One region of the Ectobacillus sp. JY-23 genome, then DNA from elsewhere that is predicted to be linked to it. Evidence: riboswitches for the same ligand, from Rfam matches in the RefSeq annotation. Region 1 holds a riboswitch; each other region holds the start of a gene.
What was found. Region 1 has a riboswitch for S-adenosylmethionine ahead of msrA (peptide-methionine (S)-S-oxide reductase MsrA). Riboswitches for the same ligand answer to the same signal wherever they lie in the genome.

Region 1 (5,661 bases):
AATTTGTGAAAAGCTGAATGCAGCCCCGCCTTTGAACCCTTCTCCCTGAAATCCCCATATTCCCGTAAAGATTACTAGCTTTTTCTAAGTACATACTATATCAAACCAACTTTTATTGCACAATATATATCTCAAAAAAAGCTTAAAATTGATAATGTTGCACACGATTATAGTGTATAACTAAACATGGAAAGATGCTCTGCAATGCATTGTAGCAAGCGCTTTGCAGTTTCTTCTTTTCCTTCACACATCGTTACATGTCCCTCTTTGTCTACGATGTAATGAACTGCTTCAGTTGTATACAGTGAATCGGATGCATTTGCCACCATAAGTTCTGCCCTCGAACTTTTCATACGAAGATTTGCTCTTTCTAACAACACTTCTCGTTCTACATCACTTTCTAGTTTAAATCCAACCAAAAGTGATGCTGGGCTCCATTCTTTAATAAAGTTAATCACTTTAGGTGCTTTTTTAAAGTGAATAATAGGTGGGTGGTCACTAGAAATTTTACCTTTATTCGGTAATTCTTCACCAGCTGGTGTCACCATCTTGTCGACAATCCAATCAGACCCTGCAGCTGCCATAATCACAGCATCCACACGCTCATTTGTAACAATCTCTTTGACTTTGTCACTCAAATCTAAAATTCCCTCAAACGTACATGTTTGCAAAAGTTGTCCGGTTTTTACTACTGGTTTTTTAGCGAAATACCCATGTAAGTAAATGACACGTGCACCAAGAGACAGTGCTTCTTCTGCCAATAAGCTTCCAATCGTTCCTTTCGCCATATTTGTGTGACCGCGCACATTGTCCCACTTTTCTAAGCAACCGCCACTTGTAATTAGAATAGTTTTTCCCTTCATACTCTTCACCCTTTACCTTTTTCTTTTATATTACGAAAAAAACAAACATTTTCCTACGTTTTTCAATTATTGAGGTCGACTTTGCTTGGTAGCACCAGCAAAAATCCACCCTTGTTGTTCTACAAATTGGGTAAAGGCCTGCAAAAATTCCTCGTGAGAAACTTCCCCTTCATCGCCATTTACCAACACTATCCCTTCTATTTCCACACCACTTTTATTTTGCCTCATACTCATTCCTCCGTGATCTAATTTTTTCTTGCAGTGAAGGGCGTTACCTCTTTAAACAACTGCAATCAAATAATTTGTTGTTAGTATGTGCAAAAAAATTTGTACTTACTGCATGTATCTTATATAATAAAGCTTACATAATTCTTATCCAGAGAGGTCTAGGGATCGGCCCGTTAAAGCCTCGGCAACCCCGTTATGGAAGGTGCCAACTCCGGCAGGTAATCCTGCAAGATAAGAAGAAGACTTTGGACGCAAAATCCCTTCTTCGCTCATGAAGAAGGGATTTTTTTAATGAAAGGATGAGGATGATGACAAAACAATACGAACTCGCAACATTTGCTGGTGGCTGCTTTTGGTGTATGGTAAAACCTTTTGATGAACTACCAGGTATTCATAACGTAGTCTCTGGCTACAGCGGGGGACATGTAGAAAATCCAACTTACGAACAGGTAAAAACCGGTACAACAGGTCATTATGAAGTTGTACAAATTACATTTGACCCCGATGTATTTCCTTATGAAAAGTTATTATCTTTATATTGGCCCCAAATTGATCCGACTGATGCGGAAGGTCAGTTTTTTGATCGCGGTCCGCAATATCGTGCTGCTATTTTTTATCACAATGACAAGCAAAAACAAGCCGCTCAAAAGTCTAAACAAGAACTAATTGTCAGTGGTCAATTCAACAAGCCCATTGTAACAGAAATTTTACCCGCTTCTCCGTTTTACGAAGCCGAAGAATATCATCAGCACTTCTATAAAAAGAATCCAGAAAAATATAAACAAGAGCGTGTTGAATCCGGTCGCGACGCCTTCATTGCCGAGCATTGGGCACAAGAAACGAAATGAGTTTCCCAATATTACCCGTACATATTTTTTTGCTCACAAGAAGCTAAGAAAAAAGTAGGTGATATTATGGCATACGAAACTTTATTCTCCCATTTTATCGGGACACAGCGCGTTACACGTTTACGTCATTCTGAAACTGGCGCATTATAGACTACACACCAGATGCGCCCGGCAATCCAATCTCTCCAGACATACAACAGTACGTGCGAGCGCATCTTGACCAAATTAGTAGCGGTGATACCGATTATGACGGTTTAATCTTGTAAAGTTTTACTTTTTCATTAGATATTGCTAAAGCTTTCTATGGGTAAAGAGAACTTTAACAAAGACTTTCATAAAAGAAAAGAAGCTCCTTGGAGCTTCTTTTCTTTTATGCTAAATACGCTTCTTTTACAATATCATCGTTCATAAGTACACGACCCTCACCGACCATTTTGATTTCGCCGGTCTGAATGACGTATCCCCGATGCGCAATTTGTAAAGCTTGATACGCATTTTGCTCAACAAGTAAAATGGTCATTCCTTCTTTATTAAGTTCATGGATAATTTCAAAAATTTGTTCTACAACAATTGGGGCAAGTCCCATGGACGGCTCATCGAGCATTAATAAATGAGGACCACTCATTAATGCACGACCGATTGCAAGCATTTGTTGCTCACCGCCACTCATTGTACCGCCTAACTGATTTATGCGTTCTTTTACGCGTGGAAAGTAATGAAAAACCCGTTCCATTCTTTCACCAATCACCTTTTTATCTTTTACCGAAAATGCTCCCATTTCTAAATTTTCTCGAACAGTAAGTCGTGGAAAAATGCGGCGCCCTTCTGGAACATGAGCAATACCAGATATGGCAGTAACATGAGGTGGCTGTTTTGTAATATCATTTCCTTCAAAGATAATTTGTCCAGTTTTTGGTATAACTTGCCCACTAATTGTTTTAAGCGTTGTTGATTTACCCGCACCATTACTGCCGATAAGTGTTACAATCTCTCCTTTATCTACACGGACATTAAGACCCTTTAGGGCATGAATGCCACCATAGTACGCATTAATATCTTTGAGTTCAATTAACATTCTGTCCCCTCCCCTCGTTCGCAACCACGGCACTTTTTCCAAGGTACGCTTCAATCACATTTCGGTTGTTACGAATCTCAACAGGTTTTCCTTCTGCAATTTTCTCGCCGTGATCGAGTACTACAATATGTTCAGAAATTTCCATAACAAGCTTCATATCATGTTCAATTAGTACGATTGTTACATCAAGTTCTTCTCGCATACGATAAATTAAGTCCGTAAGTTCCTTTGTTTCCTTAGGGTTCATACCTGCTGCAGGTTCATCAAGTAGCAACAACTTTGGCTTTGTCGCCAGTGCTCTGGCAATTTCAAGGCGACGCTGTGCACCGTACGATAAATTTTGCGCTTCTTCATTAAAAAATTCCGCCAGCCCTACATATTCAAGCAAGCGATAGCCTTCTTTTTTCGCATCCGCTTCTTCCTTTCTAACATGCGGCAATGCCAAAAGTGTACCAAGGAATGTACCTTTTAAATGATTATGAAAGCCCACCATAACGTTTTCCAGAACCGTCATTTCATTAAACAAACGAATATTTTGAAAGGTACGCGAAATACCGCATTTAGAAATATCATGAGGTTTCAATCCAACAAGCGCATAATTGCCAAGACTAATCTCACCTTCGTCTGGCTTATATACGCCAGTAATCATATTAAAAAAAGTCGTTTTGCCGGCGCCATTTGGACCGATAACCGCTGTAATAGACCCGCGCTTTACTGTCATATCAACATCTTTGACTGCAGTTAGACCGCCAAATCGCTTTGTTAGGCCTTTTACTGTTAAAATATTCATATTGATCCCTCCTTACGCGCCGAACGCTTTTTCTTTGGATTTTGGCGGTATATCATCTGTAACCTCTGCTATGCTCAGCTTGCGATTTTTCGCAGGAATTAAGCCTTGCGGACGATACAATGCAAATAAAATGAGAATGCCACCAAAGATGAATCGCTGCATTTTTGCAGGTGACAGAGCATCCGGAATGGTTAATACACCATTCATACTCAATTGATTTAACCAGTTTGTAATTTCTGTGAGCACCTGCAAGTTCAAAATTGTCATAACCGCAGCACCGAGAATAACCCCAGGTACACTGCCCATACCGCCTAAAATCACCATAACTAGGATGGTAATGGATTCAAGCAATGTAAAGCTAGTCGGATCTACGAAGGTTTGCTTAGCTGCAAATACGACACCCATCATACCGGAGAATGAAGCGCCAATTGCAAATGCTAAAAGTTTCGTACGCACTAGATGAATCCCCATCGCCTGCGCAGCAATTTCATTTTCCCGAACCGCTTTCCATGAACGACCTATTTTAGAATACTCTAACCGTCTTACACCGAATATAACAAAAAGCAGGATGGCCAGGACAATATAGTAAAATTGACTGGAATTATTCAGCGTCATACCGAATAGCTCAGGTGATTTAATAGAGGACAACCCCATCGCACCGTTTGTAATGTTAACCGGCTTGTCCAAGTTATTAAATACAATGCGAATAATTTCACCGAATCCAAGGGTTACAATTGCCAAATAATCTCCTTTTACACGTAAAACAGGAATACCGAGAAGTACGCCCATAATAGCTGCCATTAAGCAACCGAGCAGAATAAAAATCCAAAAACTTTCACCCGACAATGGGTATTGACCGAATGGCATAAAATTATTGGCCTGCGCCGTTGCAAAAATACCATACGTGTAGGCTCCTACAGCAAAGAAAGCAACAAAACCAAGATCGAGAAGACCTGCAAAGCCAACTACAATATTAAGACCTAACGCCATTGCCACATAAATACCAACCAATGTCGCCACTTCCATATACGCCTCGTAGGAAGGACCTCCATTCGCTGAAAACGGCAATAATATCACCATGACGAACAAACCAATCAACCATTTCACCTTCCCAGAAAATCTCGTGAAGTATAATAGTAAAAGAGAAAGCAATAGAAGTAAAAATGCAGTAACGGATTTTTGAGCAAAATAGAGACTTAAAGATGTAACGAGTACATATACAGCAAGAAACACAGCCTGTAGCATCTTATTTTCCTTTAGGTTTGTCAACATATTCTCTCACCTACACTTTCTCTGTAACTGCTTTTCCAAAAATACCTTCCGGCTTGAAAATCAGTACCAAAATTAAAATTGCAAATGCAAATACATCTTTATATTCTCCTCCAAGGACACCGCCTGAGAGAATGGACAGATTCGCTGCTGCAAACATTTCTAGTAACCCTAGCAAAATGCCTCCAAACATCGCGCCGCGGATATTCCCAATACCGCCAAGCACTGCTGCGGTAAATGCTTTTAACCCTAAAATAAAACCAATATAAGGATCAATCGTACCATACTGTACTGCAAACAAGACGCCAGTCGCACCGCCAAGTGCCGATCCAACAAAGAAAGTTAAAGAAATTACCTTGTTTACATTGACGGACATCAACGCGGCGGTTTCACGATCTTGCGCTACGGCACGCATCGCCATCCCCCATTTTGTGCGATTAATGAAAAAGTCTAAAGCAAACATCATGATAATGGCTGTAACAATGAGAATAATTGAAGATGACTTGAGTTGCGCATTGTTAAATGTCGAAAAAAGAGAAGATGCTTCAACAGTAACTTGATTTGTAAATAAACTAGGACCTGTAATGA
Region 2 (5,661 bases), 1.7 Mb from region 1:
CTAGACCTTCCACATCTGAGCTTGGATCAGCCTCCGCAAAGCCGAGGTCCTGCGCTTCTTTTAATACATCTTCATATGCTTTTCCTTCGTTAGACATTTTCGTTAAAATAAAGTTTGTTGTACCGTTTACAATCCCCATCATCTTTGTGATGCGATCGGATGAAAAACCGTCCACAATGCTTCTTAAAATCGGAATACCTCCCGCAACACTCGCCTCATAAAAAAGGTCGCATTTATGCTCTTTGGCAACCGCAAGCAGCTCTGTTCCATACAGAGCCATCAAATCCTTGTTTGCAGTCACAACATGCTTCCCATTTCGCAGCGCCTGCAGTATACATTGTCTTGCTTGTTCTACACCGCCCATTACTTCAATGATGACATCAATTTCCTCACTATTTATAACCTCATCTGCATCCGTTGTTAACAGGGCAGGATTGATGGCGACATCTCTTTCTTTTTCCGGATTTTGCACAAGCACCTTCGCAACTTTAACAGGACAGCCAATTTGATGAGCCAAGCGATCTTGATGAGATGCAATAATTTTGACTACCCCGCTGCCAACAGTTCCAAGACCTAGTAGTCCTACTTTAATTTCAACCATCTTTCCCCACCCCTTCGTTTATTTATCTGCAATTATATAGGCTGTATATTTTAAAAACAATGTTTTTTGAACATTCAGAATATAAAAAATCACTTTGCGTATAGTAATCGTTTTCAAATACACTTCATTTAAATCTCAAGAAAAGTATATATAAAAAGGCAGTCATTGCTGCCTTTTTGCAACCTTATATTCAACCTATCACAAGATATAAGGCGTTGTTTGATAGACGTAATAATTGAGCCAATTTGAAAAAAGTAAATTTCCATGACTCCGCCAAGCCACAAACGGCTCTTGATTTGGATCGTTGTGCGGATAATAATTTTTAGGTACGTTAATAGGTATACCTTTCGCGATATCGCGCTCATATTCTTTCTTTAACGTATCTCTCGAATATTCACTGTGCCCCAAAATGAAGATATTCTTACCGGCGTTATCTGCCACAAGATGGACGCCAGCTTCTTCTGAACACGCCAACACATGCAGATCAGCAACACTCTCAATATCTACTGCACGTACTTCTGTGTGACGAGAGTGAGGGGCAAAGAAACGTTCATCAAACCCTCTAAGCAGCGGCAGGTTGCGCTCTTTTATTTCATGCTCAAACACACCAAACATTTTTTGAGGTAAGTCATATTTCGGCACCCCATAGTGATAATAAAGACCTGCTTGTGCCCCCCAGCAAATATGAAGCGTAGAAGTGACATTTGTCACTGAAAATTCCATAATTCGTTTTAACTCTTCCCAGTAATCTACCTCCTCAAAAGGAAGTGTCTCGACAGGCGCACCAGTGATGACCAAGCCATCAAAGCGTTCATTTTCGATATCGCGAAATGTTTTATAAAAGCTAGTTAAATGCTCCTTCGATACATTTTTGGAATGGTGAGATTCCATATGAAGCAAGTGTACATCAACCTGAAGGGGCGTATTTCCAAGCAGACGCAATAGCTGCGCCTCCGTTTCTTGTTTGGTGGGCATTAAATTGAGAATGGCGATTTTTAACTCCCGAATATCTTGCGTCGTTGCCCGCTCCTTTGTCATCACGAAAATATTTTCGCTCTCGAGAACCTGACGAGCTGGCAAATCCTTATCCACGATAATGGGCATATTGCTTACCTCCTGATAACGCTTGATTGAGGTCTGCGATCAAGTCCTCCACATCCTCAATTCCCACAGATAAGCGGACTAAATCCGGTGTCACACCTGCGAGGCGCTGCTGCTGCTCTGTTAACTGGCGATGCGTTGTGCTGGCAGGATGAATGACCGATGTACGCGCATCTGCAACATGTGTAACAAGTGCCGCTAGTTTTACTTGTTCAATAAACTCCCTCGCTGCGTTTGCACCACCCTTTACCCCGAATGTTAGTACACCACTAGCGCCCTTTTTCAAATATTTTTCCGCCAAGCTATACTGCGTACTGCTTTCGAGACCTGGATAATGAATCCAGCTGATGCGTTCATCCTTCTCAAGCCACTTTGCAATCTCTAGCGCATTTTGACTATGGCGGTCCATACGCAAATGGAGCGTTTCGAGGCCAATGTTGCTGATGTATGCATTAAACGGACTCATACAGTTTCCGTAATCGCGAAGCAGTTGTACGCGCGCTTTTACAATATAAGCTGCGGCACCAAAGTCTTTTACGTACTGTACACCATGATACGTGGCATCCGGTTCAACCAGTTCCTGATATTTTCCGTTATCCCAGTTAAAATTACCGCCATCAATCACAATTCCTCCAAGAGAGCTGGCATGACCGTCAATGTACTTTGTTGTGGAATGCACGACAATATTAGCACCGTGGGCAAAAGGTTGACATAAGTAAGGCGTTGCCAGTGTGTTATCAATCACTAGTGGTACATCAAGCTCCTTTGCTGCCTTTGTAAACTCTTCAAAGTTAAGTACATTCATCGCCGGGTTTCCAAGCGTTTCTCCGTATACAAGCTTTGTATTTTGCTTGCCTAGCTTCACAATTTCTTCCGCAGGTAGGTTTGGATCAAAAAAAGTAACTTCAATGCCGAGCTTACGTAGGCTCACGCCAAATAAATTAAAGGTGCCTCCGTAAACTGTGGATGAGCAAAGAAGATGATCTCCTGCGTTACAAATATTTAAAATCGCCAGCATAATGGCAGCCTGACCGGACGCGGTAGCTACTGCCCCGACGCCGCCCTCCAGTTGACTTAACTTTTGCTCAAACGCATTGATAGTTGGGTTACCAATACGCGTATAGATATAGCCTTCCGCCTGTAAATTAAACAGAGCTGCTAAGTCGTCTGGTGTATCATATTTATAAGTTGTACTTTGATATAATGGCAGTACACGTGGCTCTCCATTCTTTGGTGTATATCCGCCCTGCACACAAATTGTCCCTTGCTTCCATTGCTCTCCCATTTCAAACACCCTCTCTGATATAAAATAGCTCTGTTCAAGTTTGTTGTTGATTTCCGCAGGGGTTCGCTTTCAGCGGACAGTTAAAGAGTCTCCTCAGCGCTATGAGCCTGCGATGTCTCCCCTTGACTCTCTTAGTCTCACCCCTTCACTCTCATCAACAAGTTTCAATTAGAAACATCAGACTTTAACACAGCCTATAAATAAAAAACTGCTTCTCTCGCCCAAAGGCAAAAGAAGCAGTCCTATTACACGTTCGACCATACTTCTCTTATCTTTCAGCATTATTCTGCAGGATGTAGCACAATTCCGTTACCGGCTGTTGCTAAGGTTTCACTGGGCCTGATCCCTCCACCTATTCTTGATAAGACGTATGAAATTAGCTTGATTTTATATACAAATCACAGAAAAGTCAAATTATTTTTTTGATTTTTAAAATTATTTACCTTAATTATCAAAGACTTTTTCAACGTGTTCTAAACACATATTGTAAATCACATAAAGTTATTTTATTAAGGTCACTTTTTTAACATAATAATTTTTTACAATCACTCATTCCCTATCTTGAATATAATACGATGACAACAAACAGAATGGACGCATGGCTTATGAGCAATCAATTTAAAGAAATATTCGGAGCCGCGATAGCTGCCATAGGTACTATCACCGCGGCTATCGGTAGTACACCGCTTCCTTTTTTAGGCGATGGTCTAAAGAGTAATCTTGACCTATACGGCAATGTTCTACAAGCAACAGGTAACGCACTAGAAGCTGACGGACAAGATGGCATATCTTTAGAAAAGATAGGCAATGAAATACAAGCCACTGGAAATTCAACTGTTGTTGCCGGTATCCTATTAGATCGGGACGGAGATGCTGGCCAAAGGGCAATTATAACTGGAAATTGGCTACAAGCTCTAGGGGGATTGACTGCACTTGGGGATGAATTTGAAGACCCTACGGCAGCAGGGCAAAACTTTAACATTATAGGAAACTTACTGCAAGCAATCGGAAATTCTCTGCAAGCAATTGGGGGTATCCGGCAGCTTCGAGAAGAACAACAGGAGCAAAATCAAGAGGGAGAAGCAGAAACTTCTTCTGATAAAGAAGATCCATCTGACAAGGAGAAGAGGGTGGATACGAAAGAAGAGTCAAAAAAAGAGATTGGACCTAATGGCTTACTTATAATGGATCGCAATGAAACAATTATATTCGTAGGTAGCTGGGTGCAAGCCGTCGGGTCTGTCCTATCTCTAGTTGGTCAAATTCAAGAAGAAACACAGGAGGTAAGTGAGAAATCAGACGTGGATAAAAAGAATAAAAAAGAAATAAAAGATACACAAAAGGAAGATGATAAAGAAGAGTCGTCTGAAGAATAAGAGGGTGTCTCCATAGGAGATACTCTCTATTTTCATGATAACAATAGTTTGAAAATTTGTTGCATCAATAGATATCCTTCACGTACAGAAGTAAAAGACTGTAAGCTTTGCAGCATCGTTAGCTTGACCTTCTCCGGTGAAAACGGGGGATATGCCTGCAAAATTAAAGCCGCCATTCCAGAGCAAATTCCCGTAGCCATGGATGTTCCCGATAATGTAATATACGTACCACCCACGATAGCCCCTGGATTTTGCAAACCAAGTGTAGAATTGGGTGAATAAGCAGCCGTAATATTACTGCCTGGCACAAATAAATCTGGTTTTAATAAACCATCTATTGTAGGGGATTTACTTGTGTAAGGTGCTTTTACATCATCAGAAATGCTAGCTGTATTCAAATCATCAATAGCACCTACGGTTACAACTTTTGGATGAATGCCAGGGGTATCAACTGAAAGTGCTGCTCCGTTGTTTCCTGCAGCAGCTACAACAAAAATACCTGCATCTATAGCCAATGCAGCAGCGCGCGCAAGAGGATCGTCGGAGTATGTTAATGTGGGTGGTCCTCCTAGCGATAGGTTCATTATTTTGATATTGAATTGTGCTTTATTTTGAATAACATAATCAATTCCAGCAATAACGGTAGAAGCTGAGCCGCCTCCACTACTATCTAATACCTTTACTCCAATTAATGAAGCATCTGGAGCAACCCCCGTGTATAATCCTCCCGAAATAGACCCATTTCCAGCGGCACAGCCCGCGACATGTGTACCATGACCATTATCATCATATGGTGCTGTTGCACCGTTAATAAAATCCTTAAAGTGGACAATGCGATTGATAGGCGTAACAAAATCAGGGTGTGGATAAATACCCGTATCAACAATTGCAATTCCTACATTCAAGCCTGTCAATCCAAACGTGTTTCTAGTAAAATTCGCCCCCACTGCTGCTGTGGCTATATTTAAATTCGTACTTACTTTATAATCGCAGTAAATTTTTTCTATATCCTTTAATCTTGCTAATTGTCTTAAGCTTTTAATAGATAATTGCGCAGCCATTAACTTCAGATTAATAATATTTAACCCTTCTTTTTCTTCAGGCCTTAACATAATTAAATCTTGTAATTTTTTCACAGAAGAATCCTTGCTAATCTGTATAATAACAGGAATAATTGCAGGCGATGTAGCGTCTTTTTTTTCATTTTCACTTATTTCTCTTAGGAGTGCCTTATCAAACTTGTCCTCAAATTCAAAGCTCTCTTTCATTAATATCCTCCCTTATTCAATCAAACATGT
Region 3 (5,661 bases), 810 kb from region 1:
AAGAAAAAGGGATAGTAAGGAGGAACGGGCATGGTTCGGATTCTCGTGGCAGACGATGACGCACATATCCGGCGTCTAATCGCCCATTATTTGGAGCAGGAAGGCTTTATGATTATCGAGGCGCAAGACGGAGAGGAGGCTTGGCGAAAGCTCGAGGAATATCGAATGGATCTGGCAGTTGTAGACGTTATGATGCCGTACAAAGACGGATGGGTACTAACTGAAGAAATACGAGCCTTGTTCGATATCCCAATTTTAATGGTTACGGCGCGCGGTGAATCGCAAGACAAACTTAAGGGTTTTAAGGTCGGCACAGACGATTATCTTGTAAAGCCGTTCGATCCACTTGAGATGATAGCTCGTGTGAAGGCACTGTTAAAGCGCTACCGAATTGCCGCGAGTCATGTGTTGCATATTGGCAACACGAAATTGGATCGCAAGCGATTGGAAATGGTTATCAGAAACGAGTCTACGACTTTGCCGTTAAAGGAGTTCGAGTTGCTGTTTGTGCTGGGAAGTGAAGAAGGAAAAATCTTCACGCGCGAACAATTGATTGAACGCATTTGGGGCTATGATTATGAAGGGGATGAACGGACTGTAGATGTCCATATTAAGCGCCTGCGCGAGCGTTGCGCTGAGAGAGATACTGGTTTTGTGATTACGACAATTCGCGGCCTTGGCTATAAAGTGGAGGTTACGACATAGTGCGCACGATTTACGGCAAAATTGTCGGTTCTTTTTTTCTTGCAATTGTATTAAGTATGCTTGTCGCATTTCTTTTGGCCACTGCTGTCAATGAGCGGGATATTAGGGAACGCTTTGCAAATGACATGATGCGAGCTGCGCAAGAGTTTGCACATTTGTATGGCAAAAGCAACATAGACGATGCCGCTTCGTTTTTATCTCACACAGGTATAGCAAGGTACACTTTTGTAGTCTATGACAGGAATATGGGGCAACAAGCGGCAGGCGGACCACCCGTACCAATTGCACAAGCAGATGTCTGGCGTGTACTAGGCGGCGCTGTATATTCTTCAGATTTTGACAAAAGGATGAAGCCCCCCGCATCCTTCACAGTGGGTATTCCGTTTCAAGAAAACGGAGAAACGTACGCTTTGTTCGTTCATGCTAGCCCTGCGCCGCCTATAAGGGAGGCGCAACGAATTCAGCTAATTCAGCTTGCGGTTATATTAGTCATCGGAACGCTGCTGTTTGCGTATGTTTCACATATCTTAGTTCGTCCGATTCGCCGGCTGATTGCAGCAACGGAACAGGTAGGAAAAGGGAAATATGATATCAATGTACCTGTCCATTCACGCGATGAAATCGGAACGCTAACGCGGCAATTTAACCAAATGACGCATGAGCTTAATAAAATTGAAGAGATGCGGCAGGAATTTGTCGCCGCTGTTTCACACGAAATACAATCGCCCCTTACATCCATTCAGGGCTTTGCGAAGGCGCTGAAAAACGAGGAGACGGAAACCTGGCGTCTTGCATATGTAAACATTATTGAACAAGAAAGCGCCCGTCTGTCACAGCTTGGGAGAAGCTTAATGAAATTGGCTTCATTGGATGCGGAACAGCACCCGTTTCATCCGAAGCGCTATCGCGTTGATGAGCAAATTCGCCGGGTATTGTCCGCCTTGGCGCCGCAATGGGAGGAGAAAGAGCTGCAGCTGGACATTGGTTTGCCAAAAACATTTCTTACAGGCGATGAAGATTTGCTAGAACAAGTGTGGACTAATTTGCTTACGAACGCTATTCGCTATACGCTGAGACAGGGCATCATTCATATCAGGCTTGTCGCGTGCGATTCGAATATCATCTGCACCATTAAAGATTACGGACCTGGCATTGCAAAAGAGGAACAAACTCATATTTTTGAACGCTTTTATAAGGTCGATAAATCAAGATCTGCTGGTGGCAATGGTTTAGGTCTTGCCATTGTGAAGAAAATCGTATTATTACATCACGGAGATGTTAAAGTAGAAAGTGAGCTAGGGAGCGGTAGCTCGTTTCATGTTGTGCTACCGAGCGGGGAGTGACCAAATTCTTTTTCAAAGTGACCAGAATATCTGGCAAACTCGCCGGATATTTTACGAAAGTAACCAAATTACCAGTGAAATTCACCAGATACTAAATAACCGGTCCTCCAAGAGAACCGGTTATTCCTTTAGCTTCGTATATACGACCAGCCGTTTTTCATGATTCTCCGTTCGCCGGTCATATCGGCCGTCGCAGGTGATGATGTTTAAATACTTTCCGTCCGCCGCGCCGAAAATCTCTTCGACGGGGGCTTGATCAAAGGGGTAAATCTCTTTTTGGAAGACGATGAACGTGAGCCTTTTACCGTCTTCGTCGTATACCATAATTTCATCACCGAGCTGTATCCGTTTCAAGTAGAAGAAAATACCCGGTCCAATGTAGTTATCCACATGTCCGGCCAGCACGGCAGTACCAAGCTCGCCAGGTGCGGGGCCAAGCGCGTACCATCCGACCTTTTTCACGTCCCTTGGTACCTCCATGGCGCCGTCTGTTGTGAGCTGCACCGGTATGACTTGCGCCTGTAGGGAAAGGCGCGGAATGCTGATTCTTGTAGGTGCCGCATGTGCGACCGACGGTACCAGCAAGAAGAGGATAAGACTACTTAGAAGTTTTTTTCGTTTTGCGAAATAGGAAAAATACCGCACCTGCAGCCGCTATCGCAGCAACATTTTTCATGGTTTCCATACCGCCAAGACCTGTTTTTGGCATATTTGGCGCCGCTGTATTTGTCAATACGATGACATCAAGCGCTGGTGTGCCGTTTAATAGACCAACCGCAAGAACTGTGTACAATGTATTTGCTTTTAGCGTTGTAGATGGCAAACTTAATACCGCATTGTTTGTGCCTGCTGCACGTACTTCTAAATCAAGTGTTGCCGGATCTACCTCTTTAAAATCTGTTACTGCTTTAAAAGAAGCGTTCGGGAATAAGACTGCGCCGCCTTTCACTGCTACATCAACAGCCGGAGCATCAGGAGACAGATGACCTACACGTACCTTTGCTTTGCCTGGTGAAGTCATTGTTTCGTCATTGATAACCAAAAGCTCTAGGTTAGCTACCTTGTTAATCGCCGCTACTGTGTAAGATTTGCCTGCTTCCACAGATAGATTTTGTGAAATAACAGGTTTTCCTTGTGCCACTGTGCCTGCTGCATAAATTTCAACTTTATGTGAGCCAGGAGCCAATTTCAAATAATCTGTCGCATCTTTAAATTTTGCGCCTTGTACCGCTGTTTTACCATCTACGACTACATCAACAGCTGGTGCGTCCGGAGAAGCGTGCACAATACGTACCATCGCCTGAGAGCCGCCTGCGAGTGCTTGACCTGTGAACAAGGCAAGCATCATCACAGAAACGAGTAAAGACCATATTTTTTTCATGTGTATTCCTCCTATGTATATGTTTGGCATTACAATATGAGTGTGTGCATTCACACAATATGGAAACCAGGTAAATTGTTCCAAAAAAATAGTTTGACAAGCATAAGAAGAGCTGTTAAGATAATCATTAAATTCTGAATAATAAAACTCTTATAAAGAGCGGCGGAGGGACTGGCCCGATGAAGCCCGGCAACCATTCAAAAGAAAAGGTGCCAAATCCAGCAAAGCATCATGCTTTGAAAGATAAGAGAGGATCACGGAACTCCGCCTCTCCTTTGAGAGGCTTTTTTAATTTCATAATCAAATGCATCAGGTGACGCACATATCGTGCGGCTTAAAAGGGAAGACCGGTGACAATCCGGCGCGGTCCCGCCACTGTGATGGGGAGCGACTTATTAGAACCACTGTGAAAAACGGGAAGGAATAAGAAGCAATGAACCTAAGCCAGGAGACCTGCCTGTTGTATGCGCTTGTGCTCTACGGATGAATAGAGAGGAGTGATGCATACGTGTTGGGAAAACCAGGTCTCAACTCTAGTTAGTGATGCGTATGAATCTCCCTTTTCGCCGAAAAGGGAGATTTTTTGTTGAGAACACAATCAAAAGGAGTGGGGAAATATGAAAAGTTCAAACTTAGGTTATCCACGTATTGGAGAGAAGCGGGAGTGGAAGCATGCGCTCGAACGTTTTTGGGCTGGTGATCTGGAAGAAACAGCATTTTTACAGGAGATGAAGGAGCTGCGTCTTCATCATTTACGTAAACAACAGGAGATTGGCATCGACCTTATCCCGGTCGGCGATTTCAGCTTCTACGATCATGTACTGGACGCGGCGTTCATGTTCGGTATTGTGCCGAAGCGCTTTGCGCAGCAAGAGATGTCACTACGTACTTATTTTGATATCGCACGTGGTAATGACACGGCGGTGGCGGCGGAAATGACGAAATGGTTCAACACAAACTATCACTATATCGTACCGGAATGGGATGATGTAGCACCAAAGCTAATTGAAAACCGGCCGCTTCGTTTATATGAGGAAGCAAAAGAAATTGGCATTCACGGCAAGCCGGTGCTACTGGGCCCAGTTACGCTAGTGAAGCTATCAAAGGGGTATGAAAGCTTCAAACGCGCGGTGGAAGCGCTAGTTCCGCTATATGAACAGGTACTTTCCGAGCTCCAGGAAGCGGTGTGGATTCAAATCGACGAACCGATTTTGGCAACCGATCTTTCTGATGAAGAGTTTGAGGTGTTGCACGCTGCATATACGAAACTGCGAAAGGCAACAAATAGCCGCTTGATTCTGCAAACATATTTTGACAGCATAACACGCTACAAAGAGGTGGTAAAGCTGCCGGTCGATGCTATTGGTCTTGATTTTGTACATGACCGCGGTGAAAATTTGCTGTCGCTACAGCAGTATGGATTTCCGCAGGAGAAATACTTGGCGGCGGGTGTAATCGATGGGCGCAATGTGTGGCGCGCGGATCTAAAAAGTAAGCAGCATGTACTTGAACAATTGACAAAAATTGTACCAAACGACCGTCTGCTTGTACAGCCGTCAGCTAGTTTGCTGCACGTACCAGTTACCGTAAAAGAAGAATCTCTTGAGGATACCTTACAAAACGCACTGGCATTTGCCGATGAAAAGCTGGCTGAGGTTGTTTTGTTAGCAACAGGTGCAGATTCAGCGGCAATAGAAGTAAGCAGTATAGCTCTTCAGGCGCTCGCTGCTTCACCTGCACGTAATCATGAAGCGGTACGTAAAGCTATGCAGAACTTGCCTGCCGAAGTGGAACGAAATTCTCCATTCACCGAGCGCCGCGAGCTGCAGCAAGCTCGCTTCGGATTGCCGCTTCTGCCAACCACGACCATCGGTAGCTTTCCACAAACTGCCGAGGTGCGCCAAAAGCGCCGGGCATGGCGGCGGGGCGAACTGCCGGATGCTACCTATCAAGCGTACATTCGTGCCGAAATTAAAAAATGGATCGAAATGCAAGAGGAAATAGGACTGGACGTGCTTGTGCACGGCGAATTTGAGCGCACGGACATGGTCGAGTATTTTGGTGAAAAGCTAGCCGGCTTTCAATTTACCCAAAACGGTTGGGTGCAGTCGTACGGCTCGCGCTGCGTAAAGCCACCGCTCATTTACGGCGATGTGGCCTTTGTAGCGCCAATGACAGTGAAGGAAACACTATACGCACAGTCGCTTGTTAACAAACCGGTCAAGGGTATGC

Region 2: it holds a riboswitch for S-adenosylmethionine, as region 1 does, so the genes downstream of both, MUG87_RS12115 (bifunctional O-acetylhomoserine aminocarboxypropyltransferase/cysteine synthase) here and msrA (peptide-methionine (S)-S-oxide reductase MsrA) in region 1, are expected to answer to the same signal.
Region 3: it holds a riboswitch for S-adenosylmethionine, as region 1 does, so the genes downstream of both, metE (5-methyltetrahydropteroyltriglutamate--homocysteine S-methyltransferase) here and msrA (peptide-methionine (S)-S-oxide reductase MsrA) in region 1, are expected to answer to the same signal.

Annotation. Positions count from the first base shown of each region.
Region 1 is NZ_CP095462.1:679,153-684,813, forward strand. It holds gene MUG87_RS03525 (phosphopantothenoylcysteine decarboxylase domain-containing protein) at 168-863, opposite strand; gene MUG87_RS03530 (hypothetical protein) at 930-1,091, opposite strand; SAM riboswitch class I at 1,233-1,329, shown strand; gene msrA (peptide-methionine (S)-S-oxide reductase MsrA) at 1,397-1,939, shown strand; gene MUG87_RS03540 (ABC transporter ATP-binding protein) at 2,310-3,014, opposite strand; gene MUG87_RS03545 (ABC transporter ATP-binding protein) at 3,004-3,804, opposite strand; gene MUG87_RS03550 (branched-chain amino acid ABC transporter permease) at 3,817-5,076, opposite strand; gene MUG87_RS03555 (branched-chain amino acid ABC transporter permease) at 5,087-5,661, opposite strand, start outside.
Region 2 is NZ_CP095462.1:2,347,578-2,353,238, forward strand. It holds gene MUG87_RS12105 (homoserine dehydrogenase) at 1-601, opposite strand, end outside; gene metA (homoserine O-acetyltransferase MetA) at 800-1,705, opposite strand; gene MUG87_RS12115 (bifunctional O-acetylhomoserine aminocarboxypropyltransferase/cysteine synthase) at 1,686-2,987, opposite strand; SAM riboswitch class I at 3,253-3,355, opposite strand; gene MUG87_RS12120 (DUF6944 family repetitive protein) at 3,593-4,363, shown strand; gene MUG87_RS12125 (S8 family peptidase) at 4,396-5,631, opposite strand.
Region 3 is NZ_CP095462.1:3,764,172-3,769,832, forward strand. It holds gene galU (UTP--glucose-1-phosphate uridylyltransferase GalU) at 1-15, shown strand, start outside; gene MUG87_RS19040 (response regulator transcription factor) at 31-705, shown strand; gene MUG87_RS19045 (sensor histidine kinase) at 705-2,048, shown strand; gene MUG87_RS19050 (class F sortase) at 2,169-2,693, opposite strand; gene MUG87_RS19055 (DUF4397 domain-containing protein) at 2,647-3,429, opposite strand; SAM riboswitch class I at 3,577-3,679, shown strand; cobalamin riboswitch at 3,724-3,905, shown strand; gene metE (5-methyltetrahydropteroyltriglutamate--homocysteine S-methyltransferase) at 4,047-5,661, shown strand, end outside.